2 linked regions of the Pseudosulfitobacter sp. DSM 107133 genome follow. The protein of the gene in region 1 interacts with the protein of each later gene in a pairwise test. Links are inferred from orthologs where the notes say so. Each region holds a gene or a part of one and is shown on either strand. Other genes may lie near its edges.

Region 1 (7,937 bases):
GCATGCAGCAAAAATCAAGGCAGATCAGATATCTGGCGCGTTTCGAACGAAGAAGCTCGTATCGTTAGGGCGCACGGAGACAAGAAAATAATACGCACGCGGAGGCCCCATGCTCTTCAGACCCGACCAGCACACCTATAGCGAAGACGACCTGCGCCGGTATGCGGCGTTTGAAATCATCTATACGCTGATCGACTTTGCGGCGGCGGGCCTGTTTCTGATCGGGTCGGTCATGTTCCTGTCCGAGGCGTGGCAGACTCCCGGCACATGGCTGTTCATCGTGGGATCGGTGCTGTTTGCCACCAAGCCCACGCTGCGCCTGATCCGTGAATTGCGGCTGGCGGCGGCAGGGGATGCGAAAGATCTGGGCAAGCGGTTCGAAAAAGACTGACATGCAAACTGTTCGGTGGTCCTTTGCGTCAGCCACGCGCCCACGCAGGTGTTGCACCCAGCCGGATTTCTTGTCATTGCAGGGCGGCATATTCCGCAGGGGTAAAAGACCATGAAATTCACGCTGTCCTGGCTCAAGTCGCATCTGGAAACCGATGCCACACTGGATGAGATCACATATGCGCTGACCGACCTCGGGCTTGAGGTTGAAGGCGTCGAAGATCGCGGGGCGGCGCTGGCGGCGTTTACCATCGGTTACGTGGAAAGCGCGGAAAAACATCCTGATGCGGACCGTTTGCGCGTCTGTCAGGTGCAGACCGACGAGGGCGTCAAACAGATCATTTGTGGCGCCCCCAACGCGCGTCAGGGCATCACCGTGGTTGTGGCCAAGCCGGGTGTTTACGTGCCGGGCATCGACACCACCATCGGTGTCGGCACGATCCGTGGCATCGAAAGCTATGGCATGATGGCGTCCGAGCGCGAGCTTGAGCTGTCGGAAGAGCATGACGGTATTATCGAGCTGGCATCGGGCGAGGTCGGGCAAACCTTCACCGACTGGTTGGCCGCGAATGATCCCGCCAAGGTCGATCCTGTGATCGAGATTGCGATTACCCCCAACCGCCCCGACGCCTTGGGCGTGCGCGGCATCGCCCGCGATCTGGCGGCGCGTGGACTTGGCACGTTGAAACCCAGCGCGGTCGATGTGGTCGAGGGCACGTTTGCCAGTGACATCAAGGTCAGCATTGACGACGACACGCTGGACGGCTGCCCGCTGTTCTGTGGCCGTGTGATCAAGGGTGTGAAAAACGGCCCCAGCCCGCAGTGGTTGCAAGACCGTCTGCGTGCCATCGGCCTGCGTCCGATCAGCTTTCTGGTCGATGTGACCAACTTCTTCACCTACGATCTGAACCGCCCCTTGCACGTCTTTGACGCGGACAAGGTTGCCGGTGACCTGCGCGTGCACCGTGCGGCGGGTGGTGAAACCATCACTGCGCTGGATGACAAGGACTATACCCTGCAAGCGGGCCAGATGGTGATTTCCGACGACAATGGCGTCGAAAGCATCGCGGGCATCATGGGCGGCGCGGCCTCGGGCTGTACTGACGAGACGGTCAATGTTTTCGTCGAAAGCGCCTATTGGGACACGGTGCAGATCGCCTATGCGGGCCGTGCGCTGAAAATCAACTCGGACGCGCGCTATCGCTTTGAACGGGGCGTTGACCCAGCGTTCACACCCGAAGGGTTGGAACATGCCGTACGGATGATCGTGGAGCATGCAGGCGGCGAAGCCTCCGAGCCGGTCTATGCCGGTGCTGTCCCCGACACCGCGCGTGCCTACAAACTGGACGCGGCGCGGGTGCAGTCGCTGGTGGGCATGGAAATCCACGAAAGCCAGCAGCGCCAGACTCTGACGGCGCTGGGCTTCCGGCTTGACGGTGACATGGCCCATGTGCCCAGCTGGCGCCCAGATGTTCAGGGCGAGGCCGATCTGGTTGAAGAGGTTGCGCGCATCGCGTCCCTGACCAAGCTGGAAGGCAAGCCGCTGCCGCGCCTGACACCCGGCGTGCCGCGTCCCGTCATGACCCCCGGCCAGCGCCGCGAGCAGATCGCACGGCGCACCACGGCGGCACTGGGCTATAATGAGCTGGTCACCTACAGCTTTATCGATCAGGCCAGTGCGGCTCTGTTCGGCGGCGGCGATGACCTGACGCGGCTGGAAAACCCGATTTCCACCGACATGAGCCATATGCGCCCCGCGCTGCTGCCCGGCCTACTGGCCGCCGCGGCCCGCAATCAGGCGCGCGGGTTTTCCAATCTGGCGTTCTTCGAGGTCGGGCCTGCCTTCCACGGTGGCGAGCCGGGCGAGCAGCACACGCTGGTCAGCGGCCTGCTGGTCGGACGCACCGGCCCCAAGGACGTGCACGGCGCTTCGCGCCTTGTAGATGTCTATGATGTCAAAGCCGACGCCGAGGCCATTCTGGCCGCCATGGGCGCGCCTGCCAAGGTGCAGATTCTGCGCGGCGCGGCCGATTGGTGGCACCCGGGCCGTCACGGCAAGATCTGCCTGGGTCCGAAAAAGGTGCTGGGCATCTTTGGCGAGGTGCATCCGCGCGTTCTGGCAGCCATGGACGTCAAAGGCCCCGCAATGGCCTTTACCCTGTGGCCGGACGAAGTTCCGATGCCGCGCAAATCCGGTGCCAGCAAGGGCGCGCTGACCATCAGCGACCTGCAGGCGGTCGAGCGTGACTTTGCCTTTGTGGTCGATGCCGAAGTCGAGGCGCTGACGCTGGTCAACGCCGCCCAGGGCGCTGACAAGGCGTTGATCGAAGACGTGCGCGTGTTCGACGAGTTCATCGGCGGCAGCCTGGGCGAGGGCAAGAAATCGCTGGCCATCACCGTGCGCCTGCAACCCACCGACAAGACGTTGAAAGAGGCCGACATCGAGGCGGTCAGCGCCAAGGTGGTCGAGAAGGTGACAAAGGCGACTGGCGGGATTCTGCGGGGGTGATGCGTCAGCTGGCCGCCCTGCTGTTTGCAACTCTTCTGACCGGAGGGGGTGCAAACGCGGGGGGCTACTGCCTGAAGCCGGTGTCTTACGACCCGCCCCGTTCAGGTCTTGAAATAAGGCAACCCCATCGGCTGGCCTCTGACCCACTGATCTATCCAGGGTATCCGTGGTTGGTGATTCATCCCACCAACCGGGGCGGTCTTTATACGATCCGGGATGAGCGCTATGAGCGGTTGCAGGCGGACTGGCCGCGCTCAGACCTGTGGAGTTACGGACACTATTTTGTCCGCCCCAATGGGCAGGTTTTCGGGATCGGGAGCCGTCCGGGCGAGCTGTTTGTGCTGCCCGAAGGCGGCGCTGCGTTCGAAAAGCTGGATTTGCCGGATTTTGACGACATCCACTATGATTTGGCCAGCGACCGGATATTGGTGTGGAAACAAGCGGATCAGTCCTTTTCCGAGGTCACTGACGATGGGCTTGTCCCCGCAAATTTTGGCAAGCTGCCAGATATACGCAACGGCGCGATGCCACGTTTTGTGCCCGAACTGGACAGTTGGGTGGCAGCGACACCGGGGCAGCTTTATATAGCGAAGTCTGGGGAGGACTGGCGCCCCTTTCGAAAGGGCTGGAGAACCCGCGCGGCGCTTTATCAACTTGAGTTCGCACCTCTTCACTTTGAGCGCGACACCGCGACCTTGACCATCAAACTTGGCAGGTACGTTCTGGTCTACCTGATGGATGATACCGGGCTGCCACGGTTCTTGTACCGGGTCGATGAGGTGGGCACGATCTGGCTGGATGGCGTCGTTTTGCCTATGATCGAAGCCGATGGGACAAGCAGAACCCTTTGGGGGCGTGTTCGCGGGTTGTCGCGGTTTGGCAAGGTCATGCAGGTAATCACGCCGTCCGGTCCGATGGAGGTTTTCGATCTGCCACTGTCAGACCGGCCCGCTGACGGGGCACATCTCACGAACTGGACATTAGGCTACGGGTCGTTTCGCCAAAGTGTCTATCATGTCCCGCCGATTTTTCACATCGGAACAGAAGCCTTCTTTTTCGACGGTAGGTCCCGTATTCCGTCCCCGCAACTCTCGATGCAGGCGTTGGGCAAATTTGCCCGGTGGGTGAACTGGCGAAGCCGTGTTTTCGTGGTTAAAGAGACGGGATGGGCCGAACTGATGCCTGATCTCAGCTTGCGTGACATCCCGTTTCCCGTGCCACTTGGTCGCTCGCCGGTCGATATGCGGATCACGGCAAGTGACTCTCTTGGCTTGGTCTTCGTATCACAGGGACAAATCTGGCACAGCTCTGATGGCGAAACCTTCAAGCAACTGACGGACGGGACGGCCGTAAAAGTGCAAGAGTTCGTCAGCGACCTGCCCAACCGCACCGACATCTTGGTGCGCGGCGCTGATGGGCTATATCTACTCAAACCAAATTGTCTCTAGGGAGTTTCTTATGTTGAAGGTCTACTTATCCGGCGAAATCCACACGGACTGGCGCGACCAGATCATTCAGGGTGCGCAAGGTCTGGACGTGTCCTTTGACAGCCCAGTCACCGATCATGCCGCCAGTGACGATTGCGGTGTGGAAATCCTTGGGGCCGAGCCGGACAAGTTCTGGCACGACCGCAAGGGGGCTTTGGTCAACGCCATCCGCACCCGCAAGGGCATTGCCGATGCCGACGTTGTGGTGGTGCGTTTCGGTGACCAATACAAACAGTGGAACGCGGCATTTGACGCGGGGCAGGCGGCGGCCTTGGGCAAATCGCTGATCGTCCTGCACGGTCCTGACCACGCCCATGCGCTGAAAGAGGTCGACGCTGCGGCTTTGGCCGTTGCCCAAGAGCCACGCCAGGTGGTCGACATCCTGCGCTATGTCCTTACCGGCAAACTGCCGGGCTGAGCCTGACCGGCTGTTTCCAATTTCGGCTAACGCCCTGCGTTCCCCGTAAAAAATGACTGCCGCGCACAAAAAGCTGTGGTAACAGGTTAACGTCGGTGTGTGGAAAACGAAAAAGCGCGCCATCATTAACGAGGGATCAGTCATGCTGAACGAATTCAAAGCTTTCATCGCCAAGGGCAATGTCATGGACATGGCCGTTGGTATTATCGTGGGCGCTGCCTTTACCGCCATCGTAAGCTCGATGGTGGCGGATCTGATCAACCCGATCATCGGCCTGTTCACCGGTGGTGTCGATTTCACCAACAACTACGCGGTTCTGTCCGGCGACGTGCCCACAGGCGCATCGCTGGAAGCGGCGCGCGAGGCTGGCGCTTCGGTCTTTGCCTATGGTTCGTTCCTGATGGCGGTCATTAACTTTCTGATCATCGCCTTCGTGGTGTTCATGCTGGTCAGGACGGTCAATCGTATCAAATCTGCCGCGGAAAAACCCGCAGAGGTGGCCCCCGATGTGCCCGCAGGCCCGTCCGAGCTGGACGTGCTGCTGGAAATCCGCGACCAGTTGGCCAAGCGTTAAGCAGGCAAAGGCCCGCGCAGATCGCTCCGCGCGGGCCTTTTCGCTTCATCTTGCCAGATAAACTCCGGGGAAGGCGCGTATGCGCCGAGGGGCAGAGCCCCTTCTGCCGCTTACAGTTTCAGCGCATCCCCGGGCGTAATTACATCCAGCCCCAAAGCCTCGCCCACGGCGGCATAGGTCAGCTTGCCCGCGTGGACGTTCAGCCCCGCCAGCAAGTGCGGATCGTCGGCACAGGCCTGTTTCCACCCCTTGTCCGCAAGCGCCAGCATGAAGGGCATCGTCGCATTGCCCAAGGCAAGGGTCGAAGTCCGCGCCACGGCCCCCGGCATATTGGCCACGCAGTAATGCATGATCCCGTCCACGTCATAGATCGGGTCCTGATGAGTGGTGGCTTTCGAGGTCTCGAAGCACCCGCCCTGGTCAATCGCCACGTCCACCAGCGCCGCACCGGGCTTCAGCTCGGACAGTTGCGCGCGGGACAGAAGTTTGGGCGCGGCGGCACCTGGGACCAGCACCGCGCCGATGATCATATCGGCGGATCGCGCCAACTCGATGGTGTTGCCTGCGCTGGCATAGCTGGTCTTGAACACACCGGCAAAGGCATCGTCCAGATAGCGCATGCGCGGCAGCGAACGGTCGAGCACGGTCACATCCGCACCCATGCCTGCGGCGACACGTGCCGCATGGGTGCCGACCACACCGCCGCCGATCACGACCACACGGGCGGGGCTGACACCCGGCACACCGCCCAGCAGCACGCCGCGCCCGCCGTTGGCCTTTTGCAGCGTCCACGCGCCCACTTGCGGGGCCAGCCGACCGGCCACCTCGGACATCGGCGCCAGCAGTGGCAGGCCGCCCGAGCGGTCGGTGACGGTTTCGTAGGCGATGCAGGTCGCGCCCGAGGCCATAAGGTCGCGGGTCTGGTCCGGGTCCGGTGCCAGATGCAGATAGGTGAACAGAATTTGCCCCTCGCGCAGCATCTTGCGCTCGATGGCTTGGGGCTCCTTGACCTTGACGATCATGTCAGCGGCGGCAAAGACCTCTTCCGCCGTACCAACGATCTGCGCGCCCGCAGCCGTGTAAGCCGTGTCTTCAAACCCCGCGCCTACGCCTGCGCCCGCCTGAATCAGGACGGTGTGGCCGTGCGCCACGGCTTCTTGTGCGGCGTTGGGTGTGATCCCGACGCGGAATTCCTGTGGTTTGATCTCTGTTGGACATCCGATTTTCATCTGCCATTCCCTGTATTGCAGTATGACGCACAGTTTATTGCCTTTCGTCCGCAAGAACCCACGAAAGGCCCCTCGCCATTTGCCCCTTTCGTCGAATAGTCTGGCGTGGAAACGCTATTATTTCGAAGGAATGTGCGCAAATGTCAGTTGACGCGACCGATCGGCGTATTCTCGAAGCGCTGCAACGCAAGGGGCGGATGTCGAATGCAGACCTGTCCGAACAGGTCAATCTCAGCGCTTCGGCTTGCCATCGGCGTGTGCAACGTCTTGAGGCCGAAGGGTACATCAAAGACTATGTTGCTCTGCTGGATGCACGCAAGATGGGCGTGTCGACCACTGTCTTTGTCGAAATCACCTTGCAAGGGCAGGCCGACGAGGTGCTGGACGCATTCGAGAAGGCCGTGCGGCGTATTCCTGATGTGCTGGAATGTCACCTGATGGCGGGCACCGCCGATTACATCCTGAAAGTCGTGGCCGAGAACACCGAGGATTTTGCACGCATCCATCGTCAGCATCTGGCGCGTCTGCCCGGTGTGGCGCAGATGCAGTCCAGTTTTGCCCTGCGCACGGTGTTCAAGACGACGGCGTTGCCGGTCTGGGGGGAAAAATGAGCGATTGGGATTACATTGTCGTCGGTGCAGGCAGCGCCGGCTGTGTGGTGTCCAAACGGCTGAGCGATGCGGGGCACCGCGTGCTGCTGCTGGAGGCAGGCGGCAAGGACAATTACCATTGGGTGCACATCCCGATGGGCTATCTCTATTGCATCGGCAATCCGCGCACCGACTGGATGTACCGCACGGCTCCGGTAGACGGTCTGAACGGGCGGTCGCTGCTCTATCCGCGCGGCAAGGTTCTGGGCGGCTGTTCATCGATCAACGGCATGTTGTACCTGCGCGGGCAGGCGGCGGATTATGACGGCTGGCGGCAGATGGGGCTGACCGGCTGGGGCTGGGATGACGTGCTGCCCTATTTCAAGAAATCCGAGGATTACGTTGATGGACCGTCGGACATGCACGGGGCAGGCGGCGAATGGCGGGTGGAAAACCAGCGCCTGCACTGGGACCTGCTGGACGACTGGATGGAGGCGGCGGCGGCTTGGGGGCTGCCCAAGGTCAGCGACTTTAACACCGGCGACAACGAGGGTGTGGGATATTTCCGCGTCAACCAGCGGGGCGGCTGGCGGATGAACACGGCCAAGGCCTTCCTGCGCACCGCGACAGGCAAGACGCTAAAAGTCGAAACGCAGGCCCACACCCGCCGAATCCTGATCGAGGACGGGCGCGCCGTGGGCGTGGAATACGACCGTGCCGGTGTGACCCGTCAGGCGCGG
Region 2 (2,918 bases), 830 kb from region 1 along the record:
AGCGACAACAGTTCCGAGGACACCGGCGCATCCCCACGGCGGGCAAGGGCCGCATCAAATGCGGCGGGATTTTCACGGATGGCGCGGATGTCGTGCATGGCTCTGCTCCTCTGAGCGATGTGTCTGCTTTGAGTCGGTGCGCGCCTTATGACCCATCACGCGAACGAAAGGTAGCCTTTGGATCATCCGAAACGGGTCCAGATGCCGCAGTTATGTGCCGGATTGCACCTTGCACAGACGCCAAGCCACCCCTAGGTTCTGCCAAAATCGACAGCAGGCCGTTTCAGGCCGTCAAAAGGACCCAATCCATGCAACAAATCGGCCAGTTCGTTCCCCTCATCCTGATCTTTGGTATCATGTATTTCCTGCTGATCCGTCCCCAGCAAAAAAAGGTCAAAGAACATCAGGCCATGGTTCAGGCGCTGCGCCGGGGCGATCAGGTCGTGACTCAGGGCGGCATCATCGGCAAGGTGGTCAAGGTCAAGGAAGACAACGAGCTTGAGATCGAAGTGGCCGACGGCGTGAAAATCCGCGTTGTGCAAAGCACCATCGCGCAGGTGATCTCGAAAACCGAGCCCGCCAAGTAAATGCTGCAAATCGGTCTATGGAAGCGGCTGTTCATCTGGGGCCTGGTGGCCCTGGGGTTGCTGCTGGCGCTGCCAAACGCGTTTTATACGCGGGTCGAGCAGTCGAACGACGCGGTTGCCGCCATCGAGGCCGGTGCCGATACCCCTGAAAATCAGGCAATCGCGGGCCAATGGCCCGAATGGATGCCGTCGAGTCTGGTAAATCTGGGGCTTGATCTGCGCGGCGGTGCGCATTTGCTGGCCGAAGTGCAGGTGGCAGATGTGTACGAGGCGCGGATGCAGGCCAGCTGGCCGGAGATCCGTGACGCGCTGCGCCCCGAGCGGGCCACCGTCGGCACGATCCGCCTGCAAGACTCCCAGCCGGGAACTTTGCGCATTCGCATCGGTGAGGCGTCGGGCATGCCCCGTGCGCTTGAGATCGTGCGCGGACTGGCGCGGCCGGTTCAGACGCTGACGGGGGCCGGCTCAACCGACATCGTTGCCAGCGGGCAGGGGGATATCATCACCGTTACCCTGAGCGATGCCGAAAAACAGGCCACAGACGAACGTACCTTGCAGCAATCGCTGGAAATCGTGCGCCGCCGGATTGACGAGGTCGGCACCCGTGAACCGACGATCCAGCGTCAGGGCGCAGACCGTATCCTGATTCAGGTGCCCGGCATCGGGTCGGCAGCCGAGCTGAAAGCGATCATTGGCACCACGGCCCAGCTGACGTTCAACCCCGTTGTCACCCGCACCACCGACGCCAACACCTCTGTTGGACCGGGCGAAAAACTGGTGCCGTCGCTGGACGAAAAGGGCACCTATTATGTGATCGAAACGGCGGCTGTCGTCTCGGGCGAGGATCTGGTCGACGCGCAACCTGCCTTTGACCAGAACGGCGGCCCTGCTGTCAGCTTCCGCTTTGACACCACAGGCGCACGCCGGTTTGGCGATTACACGGCTGAAAACATCGGCAGCCCTTTCGCCATCGTTCTGGACAATGAAGTGGTCAGCGCGCCGGTTATCCAAAGCCACATTCCCGGTGGCTCGGGCATTATCACGGGCCGCTTTACCGTCGAGGAGACCACGAACCTTGCGGTTTTGCTGCGCGCGGGAGCATTGCCTGCCAAGCTGACCTTCCTGGAAGAGCGCACCATCGGCCCCGAACTGGGGCAGGACAGCATCGAAGCGGGCAAGGTCGCCACGGCTGTGGCCTTTGCCGCGGTGCTGGTCTTTATGCTGCTCAGCTATGGTCTGTTCGGTCTGTTCGCCAACATCGCGCTGGTCATCAATATCGGCCTGATCTTCGGATTGCTCAGCATGATCGGCGCGACGCTGACCTTGCCGGGGATTGCTGGCATTGTGCTGACCGTCGGCATGGCGGTAGACGCCAACGTGCTGGTGTTCGAACGCATCCGCGAAGAGCTGAAATCGGCACGCGGGCCTGCACGGGCCATCGAGCTGGGCTATGAAAAGGCGCTGAGCGCCATTCTGGATGCCAACATCACCACATTCATCACCGCCGTAATCCTGTTCGTCATGGGCTCTGGCCCGGTGCGCGGCTTTGCCATCACGCTGGGTCTGGGTATTGTCACATCCGTCTTTACCGCTGTCTATGTGACGCGGTTGATTGTCGTCATGTGGTATGAACGTCGCCGCCCCAAGCAGATCGAGGTTTGATATGCGTTTGAAACTGGTCCCTGACGAAACGCACTTTGATTTCTTCGGCCGCTGGAAGCTGTGGCTGGGGCTTTCGGCCCTGATGGTCGTGATCGGCTTTAGCTCGTTCCTGTTGCAGGGTCTGAACTATGGCATCGACTTTCGCGGCGGCACCACCATCCGCACCGAAAGCACGCAAGCTGTGGACATCGGACAGTACCGCGACGCGATTGCGACGCTGGGCTTGGGTGATATTTCGATCACCGAGGTGTTCGATCCCAGCTTTGGGCCCGACAAGAACGTCGCGATGATCCGCATTCAGGCTCAGGACGAGCAAGAGGCGGTCACGCCGGAAACCATTGACGCTGTTGAAGCGGCGCTGGCGGTTGTCGTGCCGGATATCAAGTTCATCTCGGTTGAATCGGTTGGCCCGAAAGTGTCGGGCGAGCTGATCCAGACCGCCGTTTTGGCTGTGGTTCTGGCGATCGGGGCGGTGCTGGTCTATATCTGGTTGCGGTTCGAATGGCAGTTTGCACTGGGTGCTGTGGTGGCGCTGGTGCATGACGTGGTCCTGACCATCGGCGTGTTTTCCGAGGTGCAAATCCGGTTCGATCTTGCGATCATTGCTGCACTTCTGACCATCGTCGGCTATTCGCTGAACGATACGGTGGTGGTGTTCGACCGCGTGCG

What was found. The genes of interacting proteins can lie anywhere in the genome.
Region 2: the proteins of pheT (region 1) and secD interact in binary tests that used the Escherichia coli proteins (3 or more experiments, as listed by UniProt). The link is inferred for Pseudosulfitobacter sp. DSM 107133 from one-to-one orthologs.

Annotation. Positions count from the first base shown.
Region 1 is NZ_CP085154.1:663,650-671,586, forward strand. What follows is about bases 201-3,200. They hold pheT (phenylalanine--tRNA ligase subunit beta), read left to right. Parts: upstream 201-502; coding sequence 503-2,899; downstream 2,900-3,200. Other genes in these bases: DSM107133_RS03295 (YrhK family protein), read left to right, coding at 201-391; DSM107133_RS03305 (hypothetical protein), read left to right, coding at 2,899-3,200. Also shown: DSM107133_RS03290 (hypothetical protein), read left to right, coding at 1-91; more of DSM107133_RS03295, read left to right, coding at 110-200; more of DSM107133_RS03305, read left to right, coding at 3,201-4,347; DSM107133_RS03310 (YtoQ family protein), read left to right, coding at 4,358-4,804; large conductance mechanosensitive channel protein MscL, read left to right, coding at 4,947-5,378; ald (alanine dehydrogenase), read right to left, coding at 5,489-6,607; DSM107133_RS03325 (Lrp/AsnC family transcriptional regulator), read left to right, coding at 6,748-7,218; DSM107133_RS03330 (GMC family oxidoreductase N-terminal domain-containing protein), read left to right, coding at 7,215-7,937.
Region 2 is NZ_CP085154.1:1,497,001-1,499,918, forward strand. It holds secD (protein translocase subunit SecD), read left to right. Parts: upstream 1-587; coding sequence 588-2,249; downstream 2,250-2,918. Other genes in the region: DSM107133_RS07400 (serine--tRNA ligase), read right to left, coding at 1-98; yajC (preprotein translocase subunit YajC), read left to right, coding at 309-587; secF (protein translocase subunit SecF), read left to right, coding at 2,251-2,918. UniProt on the Escherichia coli protein: Part of the Sec protein translocase complex. Interacts with the SecYEG preprotein conducting channel. SecDF uses the proton motive force (PMF) to complete protein translocation after the ATP-dependent function of SecA.